2 regions of the Streptomyces sp. NPDC058145 genome follow, and region 1 is predicted to be linked to the other one. Evidence: riboswitches for the same ligand, from Rfam matches in the RefSeq annotation. Region 1 holds a riboswitch; the other holds the start of a gene.

Evidence for each region. A riboswitch is a leader RNA that binds a small molecule or an ion and turns the genes downstream of it on or off. The one in region 1 is predicted to bind glycine.
Region 2: another riboswitch for glycine. It lies ahead of gcvT (glycine cleavage system aminomethyltransferase GcvT); the one in region 1 lies ahead of gcvP (aminomethyl-transferring glycine dehydrogenase).

Annotation. Positions count from the first base shown of each region.
Region 1 covers NZ_JBHVUH010000003.1:638,603-645,980, reverse strand. Annotated here, with positions in the region: partial or broken gene ACFVVO_RS09895 (DNA polymerase IV) at 1-1,333, shown strand, start outside; gene ACFVVO_RS09890 (PRC-barrel domain-containing protein) at 1,255-1,626, opposite strand; glycine riboswitch at 1,745-1,839, shown strand; gene gcvP (aminomethyl-transferring glycine dehydrogenase) at 2,014-4,899, shown strand; gene ACFVVO_RS09880 (molybdopterin-binding protein) at 4,961-5,380, opposite strand; gene ACFVVO_RS09875 (ABC transporter ATP-binding protein) at 5,409-6,497, opposite strand; gene ACFVVO_RS09870 (ABC transporter permease) at 6,610-7,378, opposite strand, start outside.
Region 2 covers NZ_JBHVUH010000011.1:46,452-53,829, forward strand. Annotated here, with positions in the region: gene glyA (serine hydroxymethyltransferase) at 1-767, opposite strand, end outside; gene gcvH (glycine cleavage system protein GcvH) at 782-1,159, opposite strand; gene gcvT (glycine cleavage system aminomethyltransferase GcvT) at 1,276-2,403, opposite strand; glycine riboswitch at 2,563-2,660, opposite strand; gene ACFVVO_RS24810 (AAA family ATPase) at 2,839-3,516, shown strand; gene ACFVVO_RS24815 (enhanced serine sensitivity protein SseB) at 3,582-4,376, shown strand; gene ACFVVO_RS24820 (enhanced serine sensitivity protein SseB C-terminal domain-containing protein) at 4,591-5,376, shown strand; gene ACFVVO_RS24825 (ABC transporter permease) at 5,726-6,724, shown strand; gene ACFVVO_RS24830 (ABC transporter substrate-binding protein) at 6,764-7,378, shown strand, end outside.

The DNA of each region.
Region 1 (7,378 bases):
CGCGCTTCAGTCTCTACCGGTCTGTGAGCGAGCAGGTGATGGCGCTGCTGCGGGAGCTGTCGCCGCTGGTGGAGCCGCTGAGCCTGGACGAGGCGTTCGTCGACCTCGAGGTCCGGGAGGCGGCCTGGGACGCGGACTCGGCGCGCCGCGTGGGGACGAGGCTGCGCACCGAGATACGGGCGGTCACCGGGCTCACGGGGTCGGTGGGGCTCGCCGCCTCCAAGATGCTCGCGAAGATCGCCTCGGAGGAGGCCAAACCGGACGGACTCGTCCTCGTGGAACCCGGCACCGAGCGGGCGCTGCTCGGGCCGATGCCGGTGCGGACCCTGCCCGGGGTGGGGCCGGCGACCGGGGACCATCTGCGGCGGGCCGGGATCACCACGGTCGAGGAGCTGGCCGAGGCCGGCGAGGACGAACTCGTGCGGCTGCTCGGCAAGGCGCACGGGCACGCGTTGTACGCGATGGCGCTGGCGCGCGACGACCGGCCCGTGGTCGCCGAGCGGGAGACCAAGTCGGTTTCCGTCGAGGACACCTACGACGTGGACATCCACGACCGGCTGCGGGTCGGTATCGAGGTGCGGCGGCTCGCCGACCGGTGCGTGCGGCGACTGCGCGAGGCCGGGCTGTCGGGGCGGACCATCGTGCTGAAGGTCCGCCGGTACGACTTCTCGACGCTGACCCGGTCCGAGACGCTCAGAGGGCCCACGGACGACCCCGCGGTGATCCGGGAGGCGGCCGAGCGGCTGCTGGACCCCGTGGACACCACGGGCGGGGTGCGGCTGCTCGGTGTGGGTGTCACCGGGCTCGCCGACTACACCCAGGAGGACCTGTTCGCCCAGGCGGCGCAGCCCTCGCGGGCGGCGCAGGCGCCGGAGGAGCCCGTGGCCGAGAGGGTGCGGGAGCGGCCGGAGCCCGTCGAGCGGCAGTGGCGTGCCGGGCAGGACGTGCGGCACGCCGCGTGGGGCCACGGCTGGGTGCAGGGCAGTGGCCTGGGCCGGGTGACGGTGCGCTTCGAGACGCCTCAGTCGGAGCCGGGGCGGGTGCGGACGTTCGGCGTGGAGGATCCCGCGCTGGAGCCGGCGGATCCGCTGCCGCTGGTACTGGGCAGGGATCCGCTGCCGCGGGTGCCGGACGCCGGTCCGCCGCCGCGCCTGTCGGGTGCTGTCGACGCCGATCCGTAGCGGGTGCCCGTGGTCCGCCGGATGCGGGCTTCGTCGTGGTCGCGCGCGGTTCTCCGCGCCCCGCGGTGCGGGCTCAGGGCTCCTCGGTGCCCGCCAGCTTGCCGAAGTCGTGGTCCGCCAGCGGGGAGGGCGCCGCCACGTCCAGCCCGTAGTGGTGGTAGAGCTGGAGTTCCTGTTCGGGGGAGAGGTGGCGGCCCACGCCGAAGTCGGGTGCGTCCTTGATGAGCGCACGGTCGAAGGGAACCTGCAGGGCGCCCTCGACGATCTCGCTGGGCTCAAGGGGGACGAAGGCGTCCCGGGAGAACAGACCGGTGCGTATGGCGGCCCACTCCGGCACACCCGTGGCGTCGTCGAGGTACACCTCGTCGATGGTGCCGATCTTGGTGCCGGTGCGGTCGAACGCCTTGCGGCCGATCAGGTTGCGCGGATCGATGTCGGTCTGCACGGTCCCTCTCCCTCCACTGGTCGCAACTCATCCGTAAGCACTACGAAAGAGCACAATCAGGGAGGCGGCCACTCGAAGGCCCGGGCGTTGACCTCGCTGGTAGGCTGACAGCGGCTGCTGACCCCGTGCGGGAGAGTCCTCCGACCACCTCGGAGGCGCCGAAGGAGCAAATCCTCCCCGGAATCTCTCAGGCTCACGTACCGCACGGACGAGGTCACTCTGGAAAGCAGGGCGGATGTCGACGGCGTCCGCCCTCACCGACGGTGAAAGCCGGCGCCCTCGGGCCGCCGGTGAAGCTCTCAGGTCGAGATGACAGAGGGGGAGGCCGTCGGGGTATCCGTACCGGGGTGCCCCTCGAAGGTCGTGTCAGACCAGGAGGCCTCCGCAATGACCGCCTATCGCACCCCGCTCTCCGAGCTCGAAGCGGGCATCCCCTTCGAGCAGCGCCACATCGGGCCCGACCAGGAGGCGCGGGCCAAGATGCTCGCGCACGTCGGCTACGGCTCGCTCGACGAGCTCACCGCCGCCGCGGTCCCGGATGTGATCAAGAACGCCGACGCCCTGGACCTGCCGGGTGCCCGCACCGAGGCCGAGGTGCTCGCCGAGCTGCGCTCGCTCGCCGACCGCAACCAGGTCCTCGGCTCCATGATCGGCCTTGGCTACTACGGCACCTTCACCCCGCCGGTCGTGCTGCGCAACGTCATGGAGAACCCGGCCTGGTACACGGCCTACACGCCGTACCAGCCGGAGATCTCCCAGGGCCGGCTCGAGGCCCTGCTGAACTTCCAGACCATGGTCGCCGAGCTGACCGGGCTGCCGACGTCCGGCGCCTCCCTCCTCGACGAGGGCACGGCCGCCGCCGAGGCCATGGCGCTGTCCCGGCGCATGGGCAGGAACAAGAAGGGCCTGTTCCTGGTCGACGCGGACGCCCTGCCGCAGACCGTCGCCGTCATCGAGACGCGCGCCGAACCGACCGGCGTCGAGGTCGTCGTCGCCGACCTCTCCGACGGCATCCCGGCGGAGATCGCCGAGCGCGAGATCAACGGCGTGCTGGTCCAGTACCCGGGCGCCTCGGGTGCCGTCCGCGACATCAAGCCGGTCATCGACCAGGCGCACGAGCTGGGCGCCCTCGTCACCGTCGCCGCCGACCTGCTCGCGCTCACCCTGCTGACCTCGCCGGGCGAGCTGGGCGCGGACATCGCCGTCGGCACGACCCAGCGCTTCGGCGTGCCGATGGGCTTCGGCGGGCCGCACGCGGGCTACATGGCGGTGCACGAGAAGTTCGCGCGCAGCCTGCCCGGCCGTCTCGTCGGCGTGTCCGTCGACGCCGACGGGCACAAGGCCTACCGCCTGGCGCTGCAGACCCGTGAGCAGCACATCCGCCGCGAGAAGGCGACCAGCAACATCTGCACCGCCCAGGTGCTGCTCGCCGTGATGGCCGGCATGTACGCCGTCTACCACGGCCCCGAGGGACTGCGGACCATCGCCCGCCGCACCCACCGTTACGCCACGATCCTCGCCGAGGGACTGAAGGCGGGCGGCGTCGAGATCGTGCACGGCGCCTACTTCGACACCCTCACCGCGCGCGTGCCCGGCAGGGCCGCCGAGGTCGCGGCCGCCGCCCGGGACAACGGCGTCAACCTGCGTCTCGTCGATGCCGACCTCCTCTCCCTGGCCTGTGACGAGACCACCAACCGGGCTCAGGTGGCGGCCGTCTTCACCGCCTTCGGCGTCGAGGGCGACATCGAGGCGCTGGACGCGGCGGCCGGCGAGGCCCTGCCCGAGGCCCTGCTGCGCACCGACGACTACCTCACTCACCCGGTCTTCCACGAGCACCGCTCCGAGACCGCGATGCTGCGCTACCTGCGCCGGCTCGCCGACCGGGACTACGCGCTCGACCGCGGCATGATCCCGCTGGGCTCCTGCACCATGAAGCTCAACGCGACCACCGAGATGGAGCCGGTCACCTGGCCCGAGTTCGGCCAGCTGCACCCCTTCGTGCCCGCCGAGCAGGCCGAGGGCTACCTCACGCTCATCCGCGAGCTGGAGGAACGTCTCGCCGAGGTCACCGGCTACGACAAGGTCTCGCTCCAGCCGAACGCCGGTTCGCAGGGCGAGCTGGCGGGTCTGCTGGCCGTGCGCGGCTACCACCGCGCCAACGGTGACGAGCAGCGCACCGTCTGCCTCATCCCCTCCTCCGCGCACGGCACCAACGCGGCCAGCGCCGTGATGGCCGGCATGAAGGTCGTCGTCGTCAAGACCGCCGAGGACGGCGAGATCGATGTCGCCGACCTGCGGGCGAAGATCGAGCAGTACCGCGACGAGCTGTCCGTACTGATGATCACCTACCCGTCGACGCACGGTGTGTTCGAGGAGCACGTCGCCGACATCTGCGCCCAGGTCCACGAGGCCGGCGGCCAGGTGTACGTCGACGGCGCCAACCTCAACGCGCTGGTCGGCCTCGCCAAGCCCGGTCACTTCGGCGGCGACGTCTCGCACCTGAATCTGCACAAGACCTTCTGCATCCCGCACGGCGGCGGCGGTCCCGGCGTCGGCCCGGTGGGCGTCCGGTCGCACCTGGCGCCGTACCTGCCGAACCACCCGCTGCAGCCGGCGGCCGGCCCCGAGACCGGCGTGGGCCCGATCTCCGCCGCGCCGTGGGGCAGCGCCGGCATCCTGCCGATCTCGTGGGCGTACGTCCGCCTGATGGGCGGCGAGGGGCTCAAGCGCGCCACCCAGGTCGCCGTGCTCTCCGCCAACTACGTCGCCAAGCGCCTCGAGCCGCACTTCCCGGTGCTCTACAACGGTCCCGGCGGCCTGGTGGCGCACGAGTGCATCATCGACCTGCGCCCGCTGACCAAGGCGACCGGCGTGAGCGTGGACGACGTCGCCAAGCGGCTCATCGACTACGGCTTCCACGCGCCGACCATGTCCTTCCCGGTGGCCGGCACGCTGATGATCGAGCCGACCGAGTCCGAGGACCTCGCGGAGCTGGACCGGTTCTGCGAGGCGATGATCGCCATCCGCGCGGAGATCGAGAAGGTCGGCTCCGGCGCATGGCCGGCGGAGGACAACCCGCTGCGCAACGCGCCGCACACCGCGCGGGCGCTCGGCGCGGACTGGGACCACGCCTACAGCCGCGAGGAGGCCGTCTTCCCGGGCGGTGTCGCGGTCGCGGACAAGTACTGGCCGCCGGTGCGCCGCATCGACCAGGCCTTCGGCGACCGCAACCTGGTGTGCTCCTGCCCGCCGCTGGACGCGTACGAGGACTGAGCGAGCCGTACGTGTGAGCCCCGCCCGTGGTACGGGCGGGGCTCCCGCGTTTCCGCGTTTCTCAGGCCGTGGCCAGCGACACCTCGGTCGCCTTGATCAGGGCGACCACGTCGGAGCCCACGAAGAGGCCGAGGTCCTCGGCCGCGTCCCTGGTGATCGCGGCGGTCAGTTCGCCGCCGGCCACGGCGACCTTCACGGAGGCCATGACCTCGCCCCGGGTGAGACGGGTGATCGCGCCGGGCAGCTGGTTGCGGATCGACAGGCCCTCGATCCGGCTGGTCGAGAGGGAGACCTCGGTCGACTTCACCAGGACGCGGACAGCGGTGCCGGGGGCGAGGGCGAGTTGCTCGGCGGCCTCCAGGGTGATGGCGGCCGTCAGCTCCGGGCCGCCGTCCAGCCGCACCTTGACGATCGCCATGACCTCGCCCGGGTGGACCTCGGTCACGTTGCCGGGGAGCTGGTTGCGGATGCTCAGTGTCATGAGCACCCACCGTAGAGCGCCTGCCCGGTCAGGCGGGGTACGCGTGGGTCTGCGTCGCCTTCACTGTCGCCCATACCGACGCACCCGGACGCAGGTCCAGTTCGGCGGCGGCGACCGTGGTGAGGTCGGCGGCGAGGGGGAGTTCGCCGGTGAGGTCGGCGCGGATCTGATCGCCGTGGGTCTCCAGGCCCGCGACCTCGCAGCGCCACAGGTTGCGGGCGCTGGCGCCGGTGGGCCGGTCCCGGAAGAGGGTGACGGCGGCCGGCGGGAAGGCCACGAAGACGGGGCCTGACAGGTCTTCCGTGGTCGCCACCGAGGGGCCCGCGTCCAGCCGTACGGTGTGCCCCCCGGCCTGTCCGCGGTAGAGGTTGAGGCCGACGAGCCGGGCGATGTAGTCGGTGCGCGGCCGGCGGGCGATCTCCGCGGGGGTGCCCTGCTGCACGACGTGGCCGTGCTCGACGACCACCAGCCGGTCCGCGAGCACCATGGCGTCCAGCGGGTCGTGGGTGACCAGCACGGCGACGGCCTCGAACTCGGCGAGGTGGCGGCGGAGCTGGGCGCGGACCTCCAGGCGGGTGCGGGCGTCCAGCGCGGCGAGCGGTTCGTCCAGGAGCAGCAGCCGGGGCCGGGTGGCCAGGGCGCGGGCGAGCGCGACGCGCTGGGCCTGGCCGCCGGACAGTCGGCGGGGCTTGGCCCCGGCGTGCCCGGCGAGGCCCATGCGGTCCAGCCAGGCGGCCGCCTGCGCGCGAGCCTCGGCCTTGCCCGCACCATGACAGCGCGGCCCGAACGCAACGTTGTCCAGGGCGGACAGGTGCGGGAAGAGCAGATAGTCCTGGAAGACGACGCCGACCGGGCGGCACTCCGGCGGGGTGCGCTCCAGTGAGGTGCCGTCCAGTCGCAGGTGGCCGCCGGTGAGCGGCAGCAGCCCGGCGAGGGCACGCAGGGCGGTGGTCTTGCCGGCGCCGTTCGGGCCCAGCAGCGCGATGACGTCGCCGGGGGCGGCGGTCAGCGCCACGTCGAGCCGGAAGTCCCTCCGGTCGACGACGAGCCGGGCGTCGAGCCCCTGCTCGCCGACGGCCTTCGGCCCGGCTTCGACGGGGAGATCGGTCCCGGTCATGGGGGCCGGGCCCGCCGTCGGTACCCGCCCGGGGTCGGCTTCCGTCCTCACCTCGCCCTCCATGCTCACCTCGCCGCCCCTCCTCACCCGGTCCTCCATCCCCATCGTGCCCTCATGCCCCCGTCATCCATCGGTCCCGCAGTCCCGCCAGCACCGCGATCGACACGGCCAGCAGGACCAGGCTCAGGGAGATGGCCGCCTCCGGGTCGTTCTGCAGGGCGAGGTAGACGGCCAGCGGCATGGTCTGGGTACGGCCGGGGAAGTTGCCCGCGAAGGTGATCGTCGCGCCGAACTCGCCGAGCGCGCGGGCCCAGGCCAGGACCGCGCCCGCGGCGACGCCGGGGGCGATCAGCGGCAGGGTGACCCGGCGGAACGCGGTGAACCGCGAGGCGCCGAGCGTGGTCGCCGCCTCCTCGTAGCGCGGGTCGGCGGCGCGCAGGGTGCCCTCGACGCTGATGACCAGGAACGGCATCGCGACGAAGGCCTCCGCGATCACCACCCCGGCGGTGGTGAAGGGCAGGGTGATCCCGAACCACGCGTCCAGCCACTGGCCGACCACCCCGTTGCGGCCGAGGGCGAGCAGCAGGGCGACGCCGCCCACCACGGGGGGCAGGACCAGAGGCAGGGTGACCAGGGCCCGAACGAGGCGGCGACCGGGAAAGTCGGTGCGCGCCAGCAGCCAGGCCAGCGGCACGCCCAGCACCAGACTGACCCCGGTCGCCGCCGTGGCGGTGACCAGGGACAACTGGAGGGCCTGCCACACCTCGGCGCTGGTCAGCTGGTCGGGCAGGCTGCCCCAGGGCGCGCGGACGAGCAGCGCGAGGAGGGGCAGCAGCAGGAACGCCAGCGCCACGACACCGGGCACCAGCAGGGGCAGCGGC
Region 2 (7,378 bases), on a different contig from region 1:
CCCGGGAAGACGGACGAGTTCAGCTTCTTCGCGAAGGCCTTCTTCGCCAGGATGACGCCGCCGCGCGGGCCGCCGAGGGTCTTGTGGGTCGTGGAGGTGACCACGTCCGCGTACTCGACCGGGTTCGGGTGCAGACCCGCCGCGACCAGGCCCGCGAAGTGCGCCATGTCGACCCACAGGTACGCCTCGACCTCGTCGGCGATCCGGCGGAACTCGGCGAAGTCGAGCTGACGCGGGTACGCCGACCAGCCGGCGATGATCACCTTCGGGCGGTGCTCCTTGGCCAGCCGCTCGACCTCGGCCATGTCGACCAGGCCGGCGTCGTCGACGTGGTAGGCGACCACGTTGAACTGCTTGCCGGAGAAGTTCAGCCGCATCCCGTGCGTGAGGTGGCCGCCGTGCGCCAGGTCCAGGCCGAGGATGGTGTCCCCGGGCTGGGCGAGGGCGAACAGCGCCGCCTGGTTCGCGGAGGCGCCGGAGTGGGGCTGGACGTTGGCGTACTCGGCGCCGAACAGCTCCTTGATCCGGTCGATCGCGATCTGCTCGGCGACGTCGACGTGCTCGCAGCCGCCGTAGTAGCGGCGGCCCGGGTAGCCCTCCGCGTACTTGTTGGTCAGCACCGAGCCCTGGGCCTCCATCACCGCGAGCGGCGCGAAGTTCTCCGAGGCGATCATCTCCAGCGTCGACTGCTGGCGGTTCAGCTCGGCGTCGACCGCGGCGGCGATCTCCGGGTCCAGTTCGTGCAGGGACGTGTTCAGGACAGTCATACGGCTACGACTCCTCAGCCGGCGTTCTGGGCGGTGTACTCGTCGGCGGAGAGCAGGTCGGCCGGCTCCTCGGTGACGCGTACCTTGAACAGCCAGCCGCCCTCGAAGGGGGCCGAGTTCACCAGCGACGGGTCGTTGACGACGTCCTCGTTGACCTCGGTGATCTCACCGGTGACCGGCGAGTAGAGGTCCGAGACCGACTTGGTCGACTCCAGCTCGCCGCAGGTCTCACCCGCGGACACCGTGGCACCGACCTCGGGGAGCTGGGCGTAGACCACGTCGCCGAGCGCGTTGGCCGCGAACTCGGTGATGCCGACCGTCGAGACGCCGTCCTCGGCGGCCGACAGCCACTCGTGCTCCTTGCTGTAGCGCAGCTGCTGGGGGTTGCTCATGGCCTGAATTCTCCTGTACGCGCGGGAGTGCTGATGAATGGGGGACTGCTGGGCCTGCTGCTGAGCAGCGGGGATGTGCGCAGGGTCATGCCCGGTGGACGGACCGCGCTCAGTGTCTACTTCTGGCGCTTGTAGAAGGGGAGCGCCACGACCTCGTACGGCTCGTGGCTGCCCCGGATGTCCACGCCGACACCCTCGGCGCCCGGCGCCGCGTGCGCCGCGTCGACGTACGCCATCGCGATCGGCTTGCCCAGGGTGGGGGAGGGGGCGCCGGAGGTGACCTCGCCGATCACCGTGCCGCCCGCGACGACGGCGAACCCGGCGCGCGGCACCCGGCGGCCCTCGGCGACCAGGCCGACGAGCTTGCGCGGCGGGTTCTGCTCGGCACGGGCGGCGGCCTCGGTGAGCGCCTCGCGGCCCACGAAGTCGCCCTCCTTCTCGAACTTCACCACCCGGCCGAGCCCGGCGTCGAAGGGGGTCAGGGAGGTGGTCAGCTCGTGCCCGTACAGCGGCATGCCCGCCTCGAGGCGCAGGGTGTCCCGGCAGGACAGTCCGCACGGCACCAGGCCGGCGCCCTCGCCCGCCTTGGTCAGCGCCTGCCACAGCTCCACCGCGTGCTCCGGCTTCACGAACAGCTCGAAGCCGTCCTCGCCGGTGTAGCCCGTGCGCGCGATCAGGGCGGGCACGCCGGCGACGGTGCCGGGCAGGCCCGCGTAGTACTTCAGGCCGTCCAGGTCGGCGTCGGTCAGCGACTTCAGGATGCCGGGGGACTCGGGGCCCTGGACCGCGAGCAGCGCGTAGGCGTCCCGGTCGTCGCGCACCTCGGCGTCGAAGCCCTCGGCACGCTCGGTCAGCGCGTCCAGCACCACCTGGGCGTTGGAGGCGTTGGCGACGACCATGTACTCGTGTTCGGCCAGCCGGTAGACGATCAGGTCGTCCAGGATGCCGCCGTCGGCCTGGCAGATCATGGTGTAGCGGGCTCGGCCGACGCCGACGGAGGCGATGTTGCCCACCAGGGCGTAGTTCAGCAGGTCGGCCGCCTGCGGCCCGGTCACGGTGATCTCGCCCATGTGGGAGAGGTCGAAGAGACCGGCCTTGGTCCGCACCGCGAGATGCTCGTCGCGCTCGGATCCGTAACGCAGCGGCATGTCCCAGCCGGCGAAGTCGGTCATCGTCGCACCGAGCGAGCGATGCAGGGCATCGAGCGCGGTACGGCGCGGTCCAGTGGGTTCGGTACTGCTCATCGGTCGGTCGTCTCCCAGGGTGCAGGTATGACAGGCGAGGAACGTTCCTCCCCATCTGTCATCGGAACCTGAGAGGTTCGCCATGATCCTCGCGAGGAGTGGTCACGGCTTGCACCTTGGGTGGAGCCACTGTCGCAGCGGCCCGCTTTTCAGATGTGCCTCGCCCGCGCGGTAACGGGGCCTGAGAGATTCAAGGGAGGGACTTGCTCCTTCGGCGTCCCAGCGGAGCTGGCTGGGAACTCTCCCGCGCGGATTCAAGCGGCCGGTATGCAGTTGGCGCGCACATCATTGCACGCCGCGCCCCGCCCCGTCAGGGCCCGCATCTGTAACCGAGCTGTGGCAGTACGCGCACCCAACCGCTGGACCGACGCATTACCTTCTCTTTACATTCAATGGGCAAAGGGTCTCCGAGCCCACAAGGGGAGGACGATGACGGTGAACAGGACCACTGCCTACGCCGCCACCACCGGTCTCGCGGTGCCGAAGCCGCCCTCCGCCCCGGCCCGCGAGCGCTGCGCCGAGCGTCCCGCCCCGGTCGTCCGCGACCTGCGCGAGCGCGCCGGGCGCAGCCCGCACGACCTGCTCTTCGGACCCCACGACCTGGTGGTGATCACCGGGCTGCCCGGCAGCGGCAAGTCCACCCTGATGCACCGCGCGGTCCCCGGCCACCGCGTCGACTCCCAGGACACCCGCGACCGCTGGGACGCCCGCGCGCCCCGCTTCCTCCCTTACGCGCTCTACCGCCCCCTGGTCCGGCTCTCCCACTACGCCGGACTGCGCCGCGCCCTCGGCACCGGCGAGGGAGTCGTCGTGCACGACTGCGGTACCCAGGCATGGGTGCGCGGGTGGCTGGCCCGCGCGGCCCGGCGCCGCGGCGGCACCCTGCACCTGCTCCTGCTCGACGTCACCGTGGAGACCTCCCGCGCGGGCCAGCGCGAGCGCGGCCGCGGTGTCTCCCGCTACGCCTTCCGCCGCCACCGCCGGACGGCGGCCCGTCTGCTGCGCGCGGTGGAGCGCGGAGAACTGCCCGCCGGCTGCGGCTCGGCGGTGCTGCTGGACCGGGACGCCGCGGACGTGCTGCGCCGCATCGGCTTCGCCGGCCGATCCGGCTGAGCGTTGTCACGGCCACCCGCTAGCCTTTCGGACCACAGCAGTGGTTCCCAGCAGGCGGCAGGCAGATGGACTTCTCGGCGGCGGACCTTCCCGCGGACTTTCCGGCACAGACGCACCCCCACCCGCACGGCGGTTGGCCCGGCAACGAACTGGAGGAGGTGCTCTCGGCCTCCCTCGGCATACCCGGCGCGGGCGGCCGGATCGCCGAGGTACTGGGCCGCAGCCTGCTGTGGATCCCGCTGCCCAACGGCGGCGGCCCGCACAGCGGCCCGCTGGACCTGCCCACGATGGAGATCGAGGGCCAGGTGTACGTCCCGGTCTTCAGCTCCGAGGAACAGCTCCGCCTGGCCGCCGGCTCCCACATGTCGTACACGGTCGCCCCGGCGGTGGAGTTCGCCCGGGGTCTGCCCCCGCAGGCGGGCATCCTCGTGAACCCCGACGGAGTGGTCGGCCTGCCGCTGCCGCCCGAGGCGGTGGCCGAACTCTGCCGCACCGGCCACACCCCGCTGGACGGCCCGGCCACCGGTGGCCGGGTCCGTCTCTTCGAGCCGGACTGGCAGGACGACCCGGTCGACTTCCTCTCCGCCGCCTCCGCCGAGTTCGCCGGCACCGGTGTGGTGGTCACAGCCCGCCGCTGCCTCGCCTCCGTGGAGACGGCCGACCCGGTGATGTTCGTGGGCGTGGAACTCTCCCAGTGGGAGGACGACCTGCGGGCCCTTCCCCTGGAGGCCCTCGGCCGGGCCCTGGGCAGAGCCCCGGTCAAATGGCAGGTCAACCTCGTCCTCCTGGACGTCACGGACGACCCGGTAGCCACCTGGCTCAAATCCAACGTCCGACCCTTCTTCCAGTACGGCCACTGACCGGCGGGCTCGGGGACGGCCGACCTGACGGGCGCGGGGCCGTGCCGGTCAGCGCTCCGCCGCGGGGCGCGATCACCCCGCACGCACCCGCTCCCGCGCACGAACACAGGGCCCCGGGCCAACGGGCGCTTAAGCTGTCCCCAAACGCGGGGCACTGATAGAAGAAGGGCCGGTACGACAGGTGAGCGCGAGCCACAGCGGCAGCGTCGAGCACATGCTGCGCCAGGTCACCCCCGGCCGCTACGACGCCTACGAGGCACTGCTGCGCGCCCTCGCCACCCCCTCCTCCGGCCAGATCTGGATGCTGCTGTGGCACGGCCAGGCCGGCTCCCCGGACGCCCAGTACGGAAACATGGAGGTCGGCGGCTTCGGCTACGCCCCCTGTGTGACCTCCGCGCAGGAACTCTCGGCGAGTGGCTGGAACCGCTCCTACGAGGTGGTCGACGGGCTCGACGTGGCCCGCACCCTCTACCCCGACCACTACGGCCTCTGGCTCAACCCACACGCCCCGGGCGGCGGCGTCGGCATCCCCTGGCTGGACCTGCGCCGCATCGCCACCGGCCTGGACCGCCAGCCCGCCGGCCCCCTGCGGCTGTCGGAACCCGGCATCGACATCGCGCAGTTCTACGCCCTGCTCGTGCAGAACGCCCACCGCACCCCGGCCCTGCGCACGCTGCGCCGCGCCTGGGTGCAGCCCGCGCTCGGCGCGCCGTACCTCGCCATCGGCCTGGACGTGTACGACACCTCGCCCGCCGCCGTCGACTCGGTGCGCGCGATGATGCAGCAGTCCGTCGGCGCGGTGCCGGAGGGGCTGCCGGTGTCGACGGTCGCGATGACCGACGAATACGACCCGGTCGCGCTGTGGATGCGGGCCAACGCCCGCCCGTTCTACGACCGCGACGCGCACGCGGCCGTTCCCCAGCCGCAGCCGCAGGGCTCGCCGCAGCCCCAGGCGCCGGCCCCCGGTTACGGCTACCCGCCGGTCCACGGGGGCTACTGAACAACCGGGCCGGGTGGTCCGTCACTTGGACGGTGGTGGAGAATTCGTGTGCGAGACGGACTTCTCCGCGCGTAGAAGAGCGGTGATTCGCCCGATTAGGGCGGAAGTGCCGCTATGCCCCAAGTGTCCCTCGTCCGGTGGGCGTTACCCCGTGATCGGATAACGGAATCCCCTGGACTGCATCACGGTTGCGCATACTTTCCCCGTCAGCTCTGGCGGGTGATCGCAAAGAAGCTGAAGACTCGCGATTCAGACGCGAGGTCGAACCTCGCGATCGAGGCAAGTCGACAAAGCCGCAAACCGCGGCAGGCGCAGGCCGGTCACCACCGGCGAGAGGGGTCGGGTCACTGTGACCGCACCGATCGAGACCACCGGAGCTGCAGCCGAGGCACAGCCGGAAGCTGTGCTCGAGGGTGCCGGTAAGGGGCGGATCGAGGGTCGTTCCCTTGGACAGATCGCCTGGTCGAGATTCAAGAGGGACAAGGTCGCCGTGGCGGGTGCCGTCATCGTCGTCCTGCTCATCGCGCTGGCCATCCTCTCCCGCCCCCTGCAGGCCCTGTTCGGACTCGACCCCAACGCCTTCCACCAGGACCTGATCACCCCCGACACCTCGCTGCCCAAGGGCAGTTGGGGCGGCATGAGCATGGACCACCCGCTCGGTGTGGACCCGAAGTTCGGCCGGGACATCGCCACCCGCGTCCTGGAGGGCTCCTGGGTGTCGCTGGTGGTCGCCTTCGGCGCCACGATCCTGTCCAACGTGATCGGCGCCATCATGGGTGTCATCGCGGGCTACTACGGCGGCCGGGTGGACAACATCATCAGCCGCCTGATGGACACCTTCCTCGCCTTCCCCCTCCTGCTGTTCGCCATCGCGATCTCCGCCACGCTCCAGGGCGGCGCGTTCGGCCTCAACGGGCTCCCGCTCCACCTGAGCGTGCTCATCTTCGTCATCGGCTTCTTCAACTGGCCCTACCTGGGCCGGATCGTGCGCGGCCAGACCCTCGCCCTGCGTGAGCGCGAGTTCGTGGACGCCTCCCGCGGCATGGGTGCCAAGGGCCCGTACATCCTGTTCCGGGAGCTGATGCCCAACCTGGTCGGCCCGATCATCGTCTACTCGACGCTGCTCATCCCGACCAACATCCTCTTCGAGGCGTCCCTGAGCTTCCTCGGTGTCGGCATCCAGCCCCCGCAGGCCTCCTGGGGCGGCATGCTCCGCGAAGCGGTCACCTACTACCAGGTCGATCCCCAGTACATGATCGTCCCCGGTCTCGCCATCTTCGTGACCGTCCTGGCGTTCAATCTGCTGGGCGACGGTCTCCGCGACGCTCTCGACCCGCGCAGCCGCTGACGCCCTGCCACCACCCGAGAGCCCGAAAAGTTTCCGACAATGGAGGGGAAAGCACCCATCATGCGAAGGTCAGCGCTGGCCGCTATCGCGGCCATCGGCTCCGCCAGCCTGCTCGTTGCAGGTTGCAGCAAGGCCGATGACAAGAAGGACAACAACAGCTCGTCCGCCGGGGCCAACGCCGCGACCAAGGGTGTGGTCAACGCTTCCGACAAGAAGGGCGGCACGGTCACCTACGAGCTGTCCGACGTGCCGGACTCCTTCGACCCCGGCAACACGTACTACGCGTACATGTACAACCTCAGCCGGCTCTACGCCCGCCCGCTGATGACGTTCCAGCCCGGCGCCGGCGAGAAGGGCAACACCCTCGTCCCGGACCTCGCCGCGAGCAAGGGCGTCCCGAGCGACGGCGGCAAGACCTGGACGTACAAGCTGCGTTCGGGCCTGAAGTACGAGGACGGCTCGCCGATCACCTCGAAGGACGTCAAGTACGCCGTCGAGCGCTCCAACTTCGCGCGTGACGTGCTCTCCCTCGGCCCGAACTACTTCCAGCAGTTCATGGCCGGTGGCGACAAGTACAAGGGCCCCTACAAGGACAAGAGCGGCAAGGGCCTGTCCTCCATCGAGACGCCGGACGACACCACGGTCGTCTTCCAC